DNA from 2 places in the Luteibacter sp. 9133 genome. Region 1 is predicted to be linked to the other one. Evidence: riboswitches for the same ligand, from Rfam matches in the RefSeq annotation. Region 1 holds a riboswitch; the other holds the start of a gene.
The links. A riboswitch is a leader RNA that binds a small molecule or an ion and turns the genes downstream of it on or off. The one in region 1 is predicted to bind cobalamin.
Positions count from the first base shown of each region.

Region 1 (8,599 bases):
ACCAACTTCACGCTGACCGGCACGCTCGTGCTCGTCATCTACCTGTTCAACCGCGCCGCGCTGGCGCTGTTCCTCGGGGAGGACAGTTCGGCCATCGGCATCGCCCAGCATCTCAACCACATCGTGGTGTGGTCGTTCCTGCTGTTCGGCGTCACCTTCGTCATGTTCGGCGTGGTGCGGGCCACGGGCGCGGTCATGCTGCCACTGATCGTGCTGGTGATATCGATGTGGCTGGTGCGCTATCCGTTTGCCGCCCTGCTGGAACCGAGGTGGGGCGCGGACGCCATCTGGTGGAGCTTTCCGGTCGGGTCGCTGGTGTCGATCGCGATTACGACGGTGTATTACCGGCGCGGAAGCTGGAAGAAGGCGCATATGCTTCCGGCGACGCCAGCTTCGGTAGGAGCCAGCCCTGCTGGCGATGGGAGCTTGCCGTAACTCCTGTCGCCAGCAGGGCTGGCTCCTGCAAAAAGCCGGTATTCATGGAAGGCTATCGGGTCTTGCGCGCCTTGCGGATCTTGATCCAGCGCTTGTACCGACGCTTCAGCATGCGCCGGTGTAGGCGCTTCACCTTGCGCTCCTTGCGGTCGTGATTCCACAGGTAGATCGCGGGCGTACTCAGGAGCGTAAGCAGCTGCGAGACCAGCAAGCCGCCGACGATCGCGATACCGAGCGGCCGCCGCATTTCCGAGCCGACACCGAACCCGATCGCCAGCGGCAGCGCGGCACCCATCGCGACGAGGGTGGTCATGGTGATCGGACGGAAGCGGACCAGGGCCGCCTGACGAATCGCGTCGACCGGCGACATGCCGTGTTCACGCTGGGCCACGAGTGCGAAGTCGACCATCAGGATGGCGTTCTTCTTGACGATACCGATCAACAGCAAGACCGAGATGATCGCCATCAGGGTCAGCTGTGTCTGCGTGACCAGCATCGCCAGGAACGCACCGGCACCCGCCGCCGGCAACGTCGAGATGATCGTCAACGGATGGCCGAGACTCTCGTAGAGAATTCCGAGCACGATGTAGACGGCGAGGATCGCGCCGACCAGCAGCACCATGCCGTTGGACTGCGCGTCCCGCATGCGCTGATTGGTGCCGGTGACGTCCATGCGCACGCCTTCCGGCAAATTGATCCGGCGTACGGCCTCCTCGGCCAGACTGTTGCCCTTATCGGGCGTGATCTTCGGCGCGAGGTTGTAGGTGATGTCGGCCGATTCGAGCTGGTTCTGGTGGGTGACCGCACTCGGCGTCGCCACGGGCTCGATGTGCGCCACCGCCGAGAGCGGAATCATCGTGCCGAGTGAATTCTTCACGTACGTGTTAAGCAGCGCGCCGGGACTGAGCTCCTGCGCGGCCGCCGAGGTCAGCACCACCCAGTACTGGTTGATGTCCGAATAGATGATCGACACCTGGCGCTGGCCGAACGAGTTGTACAGCGCCGAATCGACATCGCCCATGCCGACGTTCAGGCGGCCCGCCGCATCGCGGTCCACCTTCAGCATCTGTTGCTTGCCGACGATGTCGAAGTCGCTGCCGACGTCGCGGAACTCCTTCATGCTGCGCATCTGACGCACCAGCTTCAGCGTCCAGGGCTGCAACGGTTCGCCGCCGGTACTGATCAGCTGGAACGAGTACTGCCCGCGGTTGCTGTTGCCCCCGCTCCCGCCGAGGAACTGCACGGGATTCATGAAGACCTGGACATCGGAGAGCTTGTCGTACTCCTTGCCCTTGCGATCCATGAATTCCTTCATGGATTCATGGCGCAGGTCCGGGCCGCTCCCCTTCTTCTTCAGATCGATGAACATGGTGCCGCTGTTGCCGACGGCCGCGCCATCGTTACCGCTGCCGAGCAGTGTGGTGACATCGGCGACGGCCGGGTCGTTCTGCATCATTTCGCCGACGCGTTTGAGCCGTCGCGACATCTCGTCCGGCGAAATGTTGGCGTCCGCGGTGACATCGGCCTGCAGCATGCCCGTGTCCTCGGCGGGCATGAAATTGCCACCGGCGGTCTTCACCACGGCGAAGCCCAGCGCGAAGGTGGCGAAAAGCAGGATGAGTGGCTGCCAGCGCATGACGCGCCGATGGCGCATCGCCCAGTCCAGTCCGCGCTCATACAGGCGCAGAAACCCGCGATCGAAGCGTTCCAGCGCGCGCTCGACGCGGCCTGGCTGGCGGTCGGGCTCGTCGTGCTTGAGATAGCGGGCACAGAGGGCCGGCGTGAGCGTCAGCGACACGATGGCCGAAATCAGCACGGCCGCCGCCAGGGTCACCGAGAACTCGCGCAGCAACTTGGTGATCATGTTGTTGCCGAACAGCAGCGGCGCGAACACCGCCACCAGCGACAGCGTGATCGACATCACGGTGAAGCCGATCTCGCGCACGCCCTCGAGCGACGCCGGCATCGGTTTGCTGCCGTTCTCCATGTGCCGGACGATGTTCTCGATGACCACGATGGCGTCATCGACGACGAAACCGATGCACAGCACCAGCGCCATCAGCGACATCGTGTTTAGCGTATAGCCGAGTGTCCACATCACGACGAAGGCGCCGGCCAGGGACAACGGCACGCTCAGCGTTGCGATCAGCGTCGGACCGAGACGGCGCAGGAACACCATCATGACCAGGAAGACCATGACGATGCTGATCAGCAGCGCGACCTTGACCTCGTGCAGCGCGGACTGCGTGGTCTGGGTCAGGTCGAAGATGGGGGTGACCTTCGCGTCCGCCGGCAGCAGCGAACGGAAGCGCGGCAGCGCGGCACGGATCGCGTCGGCGGTGGCGATGGAATTCGCCTCCGGACGCTTGCTCATCTGCATGGTGACCGAGCGCTCGCCCTGGAACCATGCGGCCTGGTACTGGTCCTGCTGGCCGTTGTAGACGCGGGCGATGTCCGAGAGGCGCACCGGCACGTTGTTGCGCATCGCGATGAGGATGTCGCCGAAATCCTTCGCGTCGCGAATGCTGTCGTTCGCGACGACCGTCATCTGTGCCTTGCCGTCGGACAGCAGGCCCTGCGGCGAGGTCACGTTGGCGGCGTGCAGCGCATTGGACACATCGTTGGCGGTGAGTCCCTTGGACGACAACGCGCGGGTATCCAGCTCAACGCGCACGGCGTGCGGGGTCCCGCCGAAGACCTGTACGCGCGACACGCCATCGATCTGCGCCACGGCGGGCCGGATCAGGGTGTCGACGACGTCGTAGAGCTTGTCCGGCGGCAGCGACTTCGAGGTGAACGACACCAGCAGAACGGGAATCTGGCCGGTGTCGAACTTAAAGTACTGTGGGGGGCTGGGCATGCCGGCCGGCAGGTCGGCGGCGGACGCGTTGATCGCGGCCTGCACGTCACGCGCGGCGGCATCGGTGGAGCGGTCCATGCTGAAACGGAGGCGGACGAAGCCGCTGCCTTCCGAGCTGTTGGAATACATCTGGTCCACACCCGGGATCTGGCCGAGGTGGCGCTCCAGGGGGGCGATGATGGTCGAGGCCATCGTCTGCGCGTTCGCACCGGGCATCTGCGTCTGGATGAAGACGGCGGGCACTTCGATGGACGGCAGGGCCGCCACGCCGAGCAGCATGTAGGCGATGGAGCCGCACAGCACGAGCCCCGCCGCAAGCAGCGAGGTTCCGATCGGCCGGCGAATGAAAGGTGCAAAAACGTTCACGACACTTCCTGTGATCGCGGGAAGCATACCCGCGCCCGGGGACTTTATGACGTCCGCGCCGGTCCGTGGCGTGTGCCTTTAGTGGGGGCCCTGCCGGAAGACAGGGGTGCGGCGTTTGCCCGAGCCCGGTGCCAGGGGTAGGAGCGCGCCTGCGCGCGATGCCGTGAAACATCGCGCGCAGGCGCGCTCCTACACGGTGCTCCCTCAGCGTACGGGCGAGAACCGCAGCGTCAGGTAATACGTCCGTCCCAGCTGGTTGTAATACGCCGCCGTCTCGTACCGCTTGTCCGCCACGTTCGCGACCCGGCCCTGCACGCTCCAGGCATCGTCCATGTGCCAGGTGGCACGCAGATCCGCGGTCGTGTAGCCGCCCAGACGCGTCGTGTTGGCCGCGTCGTCGTAGCTGTAACCCGAGGCGTAGACCGAGCCGCCCAGCGTCAACGCGCCCAGGTCCTTGTCCAGATCCACGCGACCGGTGCGACGCGGACGGCGGGCCAGCAGGTTGTCCTTCTCGAACCCGCTGTCCCGGTCCAGCGGCTGCTGCAGCGTCAGGTAGCCGCGCACGTGCCAGCCATCGACGTCCGCGCCCACCTGGCCTTCGAGGCCGCGCAGGCGGGCCTTGCTGACGTTGACCGGCAGGAAGTTCGCGTCGTAGCCGATCAGGTCGTCGACCTGGCTCTGGTAGGCGTTGACGGCCCAGTTCCAGATGCCCGGACGACCCGACAGGCCGATCTCGGCGGTGCGCGACTTCTCCGGCTTGAGGTTCACCGTGGGCACGCCGTACGGGTAGTACTCGTCGTTGAAGGTCGGCGCGTGGAAGGCGGTGCCATAAGAGGCCGTGACCTTCATGCCGTTGTCGAAACGGAAGCCATAGGCGGCCGAGCCGGTCGTGTGGTTGCCGAACTGGGTGTTGTGGTCGTGGCGGGCCGACAGCTGGATCTCATGCGGGCCGAACACGCCCTGGTAGAGCGCGAACACGCCCGTGTTGTTGCGGGTGTCCTTGAGATAATCCGTGTCGCTGCTCAGCTTTTCCTGCTGGTAGTCGACGCCGGCGCTCAGCGTCTGGCCCGGGGCCAGCGTGAAGTCGTTCTGCCAGGAACCCTGATTGCGCTTAGAGTACAGATATCCCACGCGCAGCTTGTCGGCACCGGTGACGTAGTTGAAGTCCGCGTCGTAATAGCCCTTGTTGGCGCCGTTGAGGTAGTTGTCGGCGCGGTCCTGGTTCTGGCCCAGGCTGACCGACATGCGCCACGCGGACAGCACGTCGAAGGCCAGCTTCGCGCCGGCGACCTGCTGCGAGCGTCGGGTCAGGTTCTGATAGTCGCCGTCGTATTCGATATCGCCCTTGCTGCGCAGCCAGCTGCCGGTGAGCTCGGTGCCGTCGTCCCAGCGGTAACCGCCCGACAGCGCGCCGTTGTACGTGCGATAGGCGTCATGGTCCGGCTCGTCGGTGAAGCAGCCCTTGAACGCCGTGCCCGCGCCGATGCGGCAGGCGTTGATGCCCGAGGTGTACTGGCCTCCGAGGCTGGCGTTGTACCAGCCGTGGGTCGTGCCGCCCGACACGCCGACCTGACCGGCGGTGTAGCCGTGGCTGCCGCCGGTGACCGAGAGGCTCGGGGTCGGCGCTTCGCCGGCCTGGCCGTGGCGGGTGAAGATCTGGATGACGCCGCCGATCGCGTCGGAGCCGTAAAGGCTCGAGCGCGGACCGCGGACGACCTCGATATGGTCGATCTGCTCGACCGGCAGCTGCTCGTAAGCCGGCAGACCCGCGCCCACGGTACCCACGCGGACACCGTCCACGAGGACCAGCGTGTGCGAGGAGTTGCTGCCACGCATGAACAGCGAGGTCTGCTGGCCGATACCGCCGGTGTTGGCCATGACCACACCGGGCAGCCCGGCGAGCAGGTCCTGGACGTTACGCGGCTGCAGACGCTCGATGTCTTCGTGGGTGATCACGGTCACCGGAGCGAGTACCTCGTCCAGCGGCGTGGCCGTGCGGGTCGCGGTGACGATCACGGGATCGAGGGCGTCCGGTGCGTCGGCCGCGTGGGCAGCGGCGATCGACGACAGCAGGGCTGCCGCTAGCAGGGTCTTCTTCATGGAACGGTCTTCCTCCGCCGCATAGCGCGGCAATGCGTAGCTCAAAGGGCGCGCGAGGAGGACATACGGCGAACGGCACACCGGCGGAACCCGGATGACTGTCCGGATTCGCCCTCCGCGAATCGCCCGAAACGGGACGACGCCCCGGGATGGCTCACGGGGCGCGTCGTCGGGCCGGTCTCCGGACTCACGCCGTCCCCGAGGGGGTGTCGGACCGGCGCCTTCCCGCTGTCGCAGTGGCTGAAGCCGTGTCCGAGGGGCCGTGACGACCCCGGGCGCTTACCGTTGCGGGGGCAGTGCCGGCCTTGCCGCAGAGGCGGCGCACCGGCTTCCCGTTTCATCCCCGTGGCGCGACGCCCCGGGGACACCCGAACCCCGCGACTTTAACCGGAGGGTGGGGCGCTGTCACGACCGCCCGATCAGCCCGCGGCGTAAACGCGCTCGCCGCCGATCCAGGTTTCGATCACCGTATGGGTCTCGTCCATCACGACGAAGTCGGCGCGGTAACCGGCGGCGATATGACCGTGGGTGGCGCCGAGGCCGAGGAACGCGGCCGGATACGTCGACGCCATGCGCGCGGCCTCATCGTAGGCTACGCCGACCATGTCGACCGTGTTGCGCACCGCCGTGGCCATGTCCAGCGCGGAGCCGGCCAGCGTGCCGTCCGCCGTCTGGCAGACGCCGTCGCGCACGGTGATGGTTTCGCCCTTGAGCACGAAGTTCGGATTGTCCGAGCCCACAGGCGGCATCGCGTCGGTGACCAGCATCATCTTCCGTGGCGCCTTCGCCGCGATGGCGACACGCAGCGAGGTCGGGTGCACGTGGTGGCCGTCGACGATCAGACCGCACCAGCTGGCCTGGTCTTCGAGCGCGGCACCGACGACGCCAGGCTCGCGGCTGGTGAAGGGTGTCATCGCGTTGAACAGATGTGTGAAGCCGCGCACGCCCGTCGCCAGTGCATGGCGCGTGGTCTCGTAGTCGGCAGCCGTGTGGCCCGCGGCTACGATGACGCCGTTGGCGACCAGCTGCTGGAGTACTTCCGCGGAAGCGCGCTCGGGGGCCAGCGTCAGCAGGGTCACGCCGCCGTGGCGCCGCGCGACCATCGCGACATCGTCGGCATCGGCGATGCGAAACTTGGCCGGGTCGTGCACGCCCTTGCGTTCAGGGGCGATGAAGGGACCTTCCAGATGGATGCCGAGCACGCCCGGCACGCCCTGGGCGACGGCGTCGTTCACGGCATCGATGGCCTTCGCCATGACCTCCGCGTCGTCACTGATCAGCGTGGGCAGGAAACCCGTGGTGCCGAATCTCGCGTGTGCCTCGCCGATCGTGCGGATCGCGTCGACCGTCGGTGCATCGTTGAACAACACGCCGCCCCCGCCGTTGACCTGGCAGTCGATGAAGCCGGGCAGCAAGGTGCGACCACCGAGGTCATGGCGCTCCGCCGCGCGCACGCGCGGGTCGGATGGCAGCGCCAGTCCGGTGATCTTTCCATCGTCGACCAGCACGGCAAAGCCGCTCTGGAATCCATTGTCGGTGAGCACACGGCCGTTGACGAGGGCGAGGGTCATGGCGATTCCTTGAGGGTGGCGGTCAGACGGTCTCGGTGACTTTATTCAGGTGCGGCGGCACGTCGGGATTGAAGCCGCGCTTCAGCGCGAGCGCCGCCGTGGCGCGGTAGAAGCTCTGCACCGTGATCAGCGGCGCGGCGATCGGTGCGGTGGCGACCAGCGGCAGCACACCCTCACCCGTCGCACCCGGCGCGGCGATCCAGACATTGGCGCCACGCTTGCGGAACTCGGCGGCGACATCGAGCACGCCCGGGAGCGTGTCGTCGTTCTGCGCGAAGAACAGCACCGGGAAGTCCGGGCCGACCAGCGCCATCGGGCCGTGTTTCACTTCGGCCGCGCTGAAGGCTTCGGCATGCAGGCCGCAGGTTTCCTTGAACTTGAGCGCCGCTTCCAGCGCACCGGCGAAGCCGAAGCCACGACCGACCACGAACAGGTTGTGCGCATCGACGAGGCCTTCCGTCAGCGACGACCAGTCGGCATCCCAGCCCTGGCGCAGCTGCGCGGGCAACGCGGCCAGGCGTCGGCGATCTCGGCCTTGCCACTCCACCGGGCGGCGATATGCAGAATCGCGAACAGCGCGCCGAGATAGCTCTTGGTCGCGGCGACGCTGGTTTCCGGGCCCGCGTGCAGCGGGACGACCACGTCCGCGACGTCCGCCAGCGGCGAGTCGGTCACGTTGACCAGCGCCACGACGTACGCACCGGCCTTCTTCGCGGCCTCGGCATTGCGGACCAGATCCGGGCTCTTGCCCGACTGGGATACGGCGACGTAAAGCGCGCCATCGAGGCGCTGCGCGGCGTGGTAAATCGAGGTGACCGACGGCGAGGCCGAGGCGGTGACGACGCCCAGCTGCGTCTCGAACACGTACTTCGCGTACATCGCCGCGTGATCCGAACTGCCACGGGCGCAGGTGATCACCATGCGCGGCGGGTTCGCGCGCAGGCGCTCGGCAAGGGCGCCGATCACGGCTTCGTTAAGGGCAAGCTGCCGCTCGACGACCTCGGCGGTCTCGTGCGCTTCGCGGTACATCAGGGTGTCTTGCGGCTGGATCGTCATGAAGAAGGGTCCGTCAGTCGCTCTGCAGTTCGGCGACGAAGTCGTAGATGTCCCCGCGATACCAGGAACACGTGAACTCGACGATGCGGCCGTCGTCGAGGAAGCTGCGCCGCTCGATATTCAGCCCGGCACTGCCGGCGCCGAGCCGGAGCAGCCGGGTCTGGGCAGGGCCCAGCACCACCGCGCGCAGGCGTTGCAACGCACGTCGCGG
Region 1 is NZ_JUHO01000001.1:4,488,174-4,496,772, forward strand. Features, by position in the region: gene FA87_RS19515 (MATE family efflux transporter) at 1-435, shown strand, start outside; gene FA87_RS19520 (efflux RND transporter permease subunit) at 488-3,661, opposite strand; gene FA87_RS19525 (TonB-dependent receptor) at 3,866-5,761, opposite strand; cobalamin riboswitch at 5,916-6,148, opposite strand; gene nagA (N-acetylglucosamine-6-phosphate deacetylase) at 6,181-7,332, opposite strand; partial or broken gene FA87_RS19535 (SIS domain-containing protein) at 7,355-8,388, opposite strand; gene FA87_RS19540 (GntR family transcriptional regulator) at 8,402-8,599, opposite strand, start outside.

Region 2 (8,599 bases), 4.2 Mb from region 1:
GCTCGGTCTGCGCGACGAGCGTTCCGCGCGGGGCGGGCAGCTCACTTGCGGCGGCCCATGTCGACGGGGATGCGAGACGCGCATCGTAGTTTTCGCCGCCGTACAGATCGTCGAGCCGTGTCGGGCCATCGGCGAGCTTCCACCCCGCGTCGCTGACGATGTCCTGCCGGTGACCGTCGGCATAGCGGATGCGCAGCAGTGCTCGCAAGCGCGGCTGCCCGTGCCACGGGGCTTTCTCCCAATGCCAGACGTTGGGGTTGGTCATGCCATAGAAGCCGCGGCCGAGCTCGGCACTCAGCGTATGCTCCCCGGCATCGAGCCGCACGTCGGTGGCGACGACTTCCACGCGCTTGTCGTAGTCGGTGAAGCCGGGCGACAGCACCGCGTCGCTCACGGGCTGCCCGTCGATCGACATATCCGCGTATCCGCCAGCCGCCACGTAGAGCGTGGCGCGATCGACCTTGCCGTTTACCCGAAACGTCTTGCGCAACAGCGGCGCGGGCAGGCTCGTGGCGTCCGCCTTGCCGATCCAGCGCGCGCCCTGCCAGCCTGAGTCATCGAGCGCGGTGTCGAAGTGCGAGCTCACCACACCCTGGCCGTCCGACGTACGCACCTGCGCACGCCAGTCGTAACGTTCGCCTGGTGCCAGCGCGGGTCCCGCGTAGTCGATGTCGAAGGATCGGGTCGAACGTACGTCGCCGCTGTCCCACACGGTTCTTCCGGCTTGCGTGACGACGATGCGATAGCCCGTCTGCACCGTGCCGTTGCGATCGCTCCGGACGATCCACGAAAAACGTGGCTTGGCCACGTCGACATACGTGGGAGTGTCGCTGCGCTCGACACGTGGCGCATGGACGCTGACGGTGGCATGGGCCAGCGGAGCGAAGGGCAGAAGAACGAAAGCGAACCGGCGGAGTGCGTGCAAGCGGATGGCCTCGGGCGCGATGACTTCCGAGCATATCGCGAAGGCGCAGTGAGGAGACCGCATACATCCATCTAACGTGAAAAGGTTTATCCCTTTCCCACCTTCGCCACCGGAGCCACGTCATGAAGACCGCCATTGCCGGCATCGTCCTCGCCGCCACGCTTGCCTCGGGCGGCGCCGCCGCAGCCCAGCTCGACAGCCTCAAGGGCATGATGGGAGGATCCGGATCGCTCACCTCGGGCAGCGCCAGCAACGCCGCAGGCATTCTCCAGTACTGCATGACCAACAACTACCTCGGTGGCGACAGCGGCGCCAGCGGGGTCAAGGACAAGCTGCTCGGCAGCCTGAGCGGCGACCACCAGGCGGCGGACAACGACGCCGGCAGCTCCTCGACCCGCTCGATGCTCGGCAAATTTACGGGCGGATCGAACACGAAAACCGACACCGCGCCCACCCAGGACAAAGGGTACCTGGATGGCGCACGGGGCATCCTGACGTCGGGCGACGGCAAGTCGCTGAATCTGGGTGGCGCCAGCGGCGCGTCATCGGGCAACGGTGACCTGAAGGCGCAGCTCACCCGCAAGGTGTGCGACGCCGTACTGAAGCAAGGCAGGAAGATGGCCGGCATGTAACGAACACTGACAGTGCGTGGACGGCGCATGGACGCGCCGCCCCGTACACCTGACGTCCTCCCCACCCAAGAGGACTTCCCCATGACCGATGTCATGAACGACCCGTATGCGATGCGCGACCCACGCACGCAGTATCCGCAACCCGACTTCTCCAAACAGCCGCAGCCCGCGCCGGGTCTCGCAAAGGAGATGTCACCGAAACCCGATCACGGCGAAACCAGCTATCGCGGTAACGGTCGCCTGAAAGGCCGTAAGGCACTGGTGACCGGCGGTGATTCCGGCATCGGCCGCGCGGCGGCGATCGCGTTCGCGCGGGAAGGTGCCAGTGTGGTGATCAACTATCTTCCGTCCGAACAGAAGGATGCCGACGAGGTCGTCGCGCTGCTCAGCGGCGAAGGTCACACCATCGTCGCCGTGCCGGGTGACCTGAGCGACGAGGCGTTCTGCAAGGATCTGGTCAAGCGCACCGTGAAGGAACTCGGTGGCCTCGACATCCTCGCCAACGTGGCAGGCCGTCAGCAGTTCAGTAAGTCGATCGACGAACTGGACACCGCGTCGTTCGAAGCGACGTTCCGCACCAACGTCTTCGCGCTGTTCTGGCTGAGCAAGGCTGCGCTGGAACACATGCCGCCGGGCGCGACGATTGTCAACACGGCCTCGATTCAGGCTTATGAGCCGTCGGACATCCTGCTGGACTATGCGCCGACGAAAGCGGCGATCGTCGCCTTCACCAAGGCATTGTCGAAGCAGGTGATCGAGAAGGGCATCCGCGTGAATGCCGTGGCGCCGGGTCCGGTCTGGACACCGCTGCAGCCGAGCGGTGGTCAGCCGCAGGAGAAGGTGGTGGAGTTCGGCAAGAACGTACCGCTGGGACGTCCGGGCCAGCCGGTGGAATGTGCGCCACTGTACGTGTTGCTCGCCAGCCAGGAGTCGAGCTTCATTACCGGTGAGACGTACGGGGTGACGGGGGGCAATACCCTGCCCTGACTTCCGGTGTCGTCCTCGTGGCGGCCGGTGTACTGGCCGCCGTCAGCCCCGGGTAATCCGTCCCAGCGCTTCCATCAGATCGGCGACGCCGTAGGGCTTGATGATGACCGCCGTATGCGAATCGCGCTGAACGCCATTCGCCAGGTGATCGCCTGTAGCGAAAATCACCGGAAGCTCCGGCTGGTTCTCGCGCAGGCGCTCCGCCACTTCGACACCGCTCATGCCGGGCAGGCCCACATCGGCGAGCAGCACGTCGATGCCCTCGACACCGTGCAGGCGGATCGCCTCGTTGCCGTCGCCCGCCTCGAACGCCGTGTGCCCGCGGCTTTCCAGCATCTCCGCAATGGACATGCGGATCAGCGCATCGTCTTCGAGGACGAGGACACGCAGAGGACGCAGCGCGGCAGAAGACGACGCTGAGGAACCGGCAGCCGGTGCCGATACCGTTTCGGCGATCGTGCGCGGGACGCGCGAGCTCAACAACTGACGCACACGCCGTGCCAACTGCTCGCGCGTGTACGGCTTGCTGAGCAGTTCAACGCCTTCGTCGAGACGGCCACCGTGGACGATGGCGTTCTCCGTGTAGCCCGAGGTGAACAACACAGCGATCCCCGGCTGGCGCTCGACGGCTTTGCGCGCCAGCTGCGGACTGCGCAGCGGACCGGGCATGACCACGTCGGTAAACAGCAGGTCGATGGCGATGCCACTTTCGATGATCGACAGGGCGCTCTCCGCGTCACGCGCCTTGAGCACGCGATAGCCGAGTTCACCCAGCATGCCGACCACGGTCTCGCGCACGGCTTCGTCGTCCTCGGCGACGAGAATCGTTTCGTCGCCGCCGCGCACCGCTTCTTCCTCGATGGCTACCACGCGATCTTCGCTCTGCGTCGAACGCGGCAGGTAGATCTTGACCGTCGTGCCTTCACCGGCCTCGCTATACATCTTGACGTGGCCGCCGGACTGTTTGACGAAGCCGTAGACCATCGAAAGGCCAAGGCCCGTTCCACGCCCTTCCGGCTTGGTCGTGAAGAAGGGATCGAACACCTTGTCGAGGATGTCGTGCGGAATACCGGTACCGGTATCGGTCACGGCGAGCATGACGTACTGGCCCGGACGCAGGTCGCCGTGTGCCGTGGCATAGGCCTCGTCGAGCAAGGCGTTACCGGCTTCGATGGTGAGCTTGCCCTGCCCGTGCATCGCGTCGCGTGCATTGATCGCGAGATTCAGCAGCGCGTTCTCGACATTGGACGGATCGACCAGCGTGTTCCACAAGCCACCGGCGATGACGGTCTCGACCTCGATGGCCTCACCGAGCGCGCGGCGCAACAGTTCGTCCATGTCGCGGATGAAGCGACCGATGTTGACGACCTTGGGCGCGAGCGGCTGACGCCGGCCGAAGGCGAGCAACTGGGCGGCCAGCTTGGAGCCACGGGTGACGCCGGCCATCGCATTGGCGACGCGCCGCTCGGCCCGTTCGTTGCCCGACACATCCGCGCCAAGCAGCTGCAGATTGCCGCTGATGACTTGCAGGAGGTTATTGAAATCGTGCGCGACGCCACCGGTCAGGTTGCCTATCGCATCCATCTTCTGCGCCTGGCGCAGCTGTTCCTGGGCGGCATCCAGTTCAGCGTCGCGTGCGCGCTCGCTGGTGACGTCACGCGCCACGGCGAAGATCATGCCCTCACTCGGGACCGCCCGCCAGGACAGGTGCCGGAAGCCACCGTCCGCGGTGCGGTAGCGGTTCTCGAAACGGAGCGTAGCCACACCGTCGGCCAGCTGCTCGGTTTCCTCACCAGTGCGCCCGGTGTCGTCCGGATGCACGAAGTCCAGATAGGAGCGGCCGATGGTGTCGCGCTCGCTCCAGCCGAGAATCGCGGTCCACGCCGGGTTGACCGAGAGCAGGCGGGTGTCGGTGTCGGCGACGACGAGGATGTCGCTCGACAGGCGCCAGATGCGGTCGCGTTCCAGCGTACGTTCGGCGACCTGACGCTCCAGACTGTGCGCGAACTCGAGCAGCTCGGCCTCGGCGCGACGGCGCTCCACCGCGACGCGCGTGCGATGGGCGACCTCGCGGACGAAGTCGATCTCTTCTTCCGGCCACTCCCGCGGGCTTTCGTGGTTCAGATAGAGCAGCGCCACCGTGCCGCCACGCTCGGTCACCGGCATGTTGATGAACGAGGTGGCGCTGATCGACGCCAGCGCGTCCGCCGTATGGATCGTGCGCGGGTCCTTGTACGCATCGGACACGACCGCGGTACGGCCGGCCTTGATATCGTCGATGTAGGAGCCGTATTCACGGAAGTTGAGGACACCGGCGATCGTGACGATGCCCGGCGCGTTCCAGTCGCGCTCGATCGTGATGGTCTCCGCGATCGTGTCCACCGAGCCATAGCCCGCACGGCTGACATGAAGCGCGCGGCCGAGTACCTCGGCCACGCGGTAGGCGATCTCGGCGGGATCTTCGACTTCGCGGAGGATGTCGCTGACCTCGATCAGCGCCACACGACGCTCTTCGATGGTGCGCGCGGCCTCGGTCTGCCCGGACAGCGGGCGGATGCTCACCACGAAGGACGCCTGGCCCAGCGCCGAAGCGCGCCACGGCTCGATCGAGACCCGCCAGGTGGCGCCCTCCACAGAGCCCAGGGCCAGCTCTCGGACGCCCCCGGCGTCAGCAAGCGACAAGGCGGTCTCGAGGCGAGACCGGCTTTCCTCATTCCACCAGGTCAGAAAGCCGCACGCACCCGCGTCGCGGAGGCGTGCCGTCATCCAGGCATTGGCATACAGGAGCTCGCCATCCGCCGTGACGGCGGTGAAGCCGAAGGGCAGCGCGTCGAACGCATCGGTGACCAGGGCATGTTCCTGCAGCGCGAACGTCAAGGTCATCTAGCGAGCGATCCTATGAGGGATCGCAGATGTTATCGGTTAGAGGTCATGCGCTTTGTGTAGACGATCTTCACAAAACCCTCATGGTCCTCTTCGTCGCGGGACGGGAAAGGGGTTGCAAAAAATCACTTGCGGCGGATCAAGCACATAGCGGCGACACCCTACATCTTGTGTTGACGCTGCCAACCCCCGCCTATATGGTGTGTCCCGTTGGTGTCCGGAGAGGCGCGACTGCCCGTCGGACTTAATAGGGAATCCGGTGCGAATCCGGAACTGCCCCGCAGCGGTAAATGGAAACGATCCCGTTCAATGCACTGGTCCTTCGGGGGCTGGGAAGCGACGGGTAGGCGGACCGAAAGGTCCATGTCCATGAGTCCGAAGACCTGCCAGCAATCGGTGCCCGGGAGGCCTCGATAGTGGTGACGGCTTCCGCGGGGAAGCACGTCGCGGACCGGAGCCCCTTCGCGGCGCGCTCCGTCCCCGGCCGTTTCCCGCATCAGCCCCATCCCTCACGAGCCAGCCGACCGGGAACGGGTGATAGAACCTGGGGCGAGCCAAGACAATGACCACGATGGATTCTTCCGCGCGCGAGCGCACCGAGACGGCCGATGCCGCCGTCTCCGCCAATAACACCACGGACAAGGCGCCTGCCGCCGGCTACCGCAACGACCCGCCGCCGGCGTTCGCGCTGACGCCCCCGCACAACCCTGGCCAGATGCGCGTCACCAAGCGCAACGGCGGCCAGGAAGTCGTCGACGTGAACAAGATCGTGCGCGCGGTGACCCGCAGCGCCGACGGCCTGTTCGCGGTCGACCCCATGCGCGTCGCCCTGAAGACTATCGGCGGACTCTACGATGGCGCCACCACGCAGGAACTCGACCAGCTGTCGATCCGTACCGCCGCGGCGCTCACCGCCGAGGAACCGGAGTACGGCCAACTGGCCGCACGCCTGCTCGCCGCCTTCGTCGACAAGGAAGTATCCGGTCAGGACATCCAGTCGTTCTCGCAGTCGATCTCCACCGGTTTCGACCTGGGCATCCTCAACGAGCGTCTGCGTGACTTCGTCCAGGTCAATGCGCGCAAGCTCAACGACGCCATCGACACGACCGGTTCGCGCCGCTTCGAGTACTTCGGCCTGCGCACGGTTTATGACCGCTACCTGCTGCGTCACCCGACGAAGCGCTTCGTCATCGAAACGCCGCAGTACTTCTTCATGCGCATCGCCTGCGCGCTCGGCGGAAACGACGTGGCCGAGACGCTCGAGCTGTATCGCATGCTGTCGTCGCTGGAATACCTGGCCAGCTCGCCGACCCTGTTCAATGCCGGTACGGCGCACGAGCAGCTGTCGTCGTGCTTCCTGCTGGACTCGCCGCAGGATGCCCTGGAGTCGATCTACGCCAAGTACGGCGACGTGGCCCAACTGTCCAAGTTCGCCGGCGGTATCGGCCTGGCTTACTCGCGCATCCGTTCGCGCGGTTCGCTGATCAAGGGCACCAACGGTCATTCCAACGGCCTCGTGCCCTGGCTGAAGACGCTGGACGCCTCGGTCGCGGCGGTGAATCAGGGTGGCAAGCGCAAGGGCGCCGCCTGCGTGTACCTCGAGTCCTGGCACGCCGACATCGAGGAATTCCTCGAGCTGCGTGAGAACACCGGCGACGACGCGCGCCGCACGCACAACCTCAACCTGGCCAACTGGGTACCCGACCTCTTCATGCGCCGCGTGGAGACCGACGGCGACTGGTCGCTGTTCGATCCGAAGATCGTGCCGCACTTCGTCGACACCTGGGGCGCGACGTTCGAGGCCGCCTATGAGAAGGCCGAGGCCGAGGGCCTGGCTGCCAAGTCGATCAAGGCGCGCGAGCTGTACGCCCGCATGCTGCGCTCGCTGGCACAGACCGGCAACGGCTGGATGACCTTCAAGGACCGCTCGAACGCCACGAGCAACCAGACCGCGCGTCCGGAAAACGTCATTCACCTGTCCAACCTGTGCACCGAGATCCTCGAAGTCACCTCCGAGGGCGAGACCGCCGTGTGCAACCTCGGCTCGGTCAACCTGGCCCGCCACGTGGTGGACGGTCAGTTCGACTACGAGAAGCTCGGTACCACGGTGCGCACCGCCGTGCGTCAGCTCAACCGCGTCATCGACCTCAACTTCTACCCGATCGCCACGGCGAAGACGGCCAACATGAAGTGGCGTCCGGTGGGTCTGGGCGTGATGGGCCTGCAGGACGTGTTCTTCAAGCTGCGCCTGCCCTTCGACTCCGAAGAAGCGCGCAAGCTGTCCACGCGCATCCAGGAAGAGATCTATTTCCACGCGCTGTCGATGTCCAACGAGATCGCCGAGCGCGACGGTGCCCACCCGGGCTTCGACGAAACCCGCGCCGCCAACGGCGAGCTTCAGTTCGACTACTGGCCGGCGGCCACGCCGACCGGCGTAGAGGGCCGCTGGGCCGAGCTGCGCGAGAAGATCAAGGCCAAGGGCCTGCGCAATTCGCTGGTCATCGCCATCGCTCCGACCGCCACGATCGCTTCGATCGCCGGCTGCTACGAGTGCATCGAGCCGCAGGTGTCCAACCTGTTCAAGCGCGAGACGCTCTCGGGCGACTTCCTCGTCGTCAACCGTTATCTGGTCGATGAGCTGAAGACGCTGGGCCTGTGGACCGCCGACGTGCGCGATCAGATCAAGCTCGCCGAAGGTTCGGTGCAGGGCATCGCCGCGATTCCGGCCGCGCTGCGCGAGGTCTACCGCACGACGTGGGAGCTGCCGCAGAAGGCACTGATCGATCTCGCCGCCGCGCGTGGTGCGTACATCGACCAGAGCCAGTCGCTGAACCTGTTCATGGAAAACCCGAACATCGGTCAGCTGTCCTCGATGTACATGTACGCGTGGAAGTCGGGCATCAAGACGACGTATTACCTGCGTTCGCGTCCCGCCACCCGCATCGCCAAGACCACGGTGAGCTCGTCGTCGGCCTCGCTGCCCACGCCGGCCGCTCCGGTCGCCGATGCGCAGGAACAGGCCGAAGCCGCGGTGTTCTGCTCGCTCGAGAACCCCGAGTACTGCGAAGCCTGCCAATAAAAGCAACGCGCCCCTACAGGGGCGCAGCACCCCTGTAGGAGCGCGCCCCGCGCGCGAAGCCGCTGCCTGCGCCAAACGTTCCAGCATCGCCGC
Region 2 is NZ_JUHO01000001.1:306,734-315,332, reverse strand. Features, by position in the region: gene FA87_RS01165 (alpha-L-rhamnosidase) at 1-925, opposite strand, end outside; gene FA87_RS01160 (DUF2501 domain-containing protein) at 1,048-1,557, shown strand; gene FA87_RS01155 (SDR family oxidoreductase) at 1,639-2,544, shown strand; gene FA87_RS01150 (response regulator) at 2,587-5,427, opposite strand; cobalamin riboswitch at 5,622-5,833, shown strand; gene FA87_RS01145 (ribonucleoside-diphosphate reductase subunit alpha) at 5,990-8,506, shown strand.
Region 2: linked by a shared signal. The riboswitch ahead of FA87_RS01145 (ribonucleoside-diphosphate reductase subunit alpha) and the one ahead of FA87_RS19525 (TonB-dependent receptor) in region 1 are both predicted to bind cobalamin.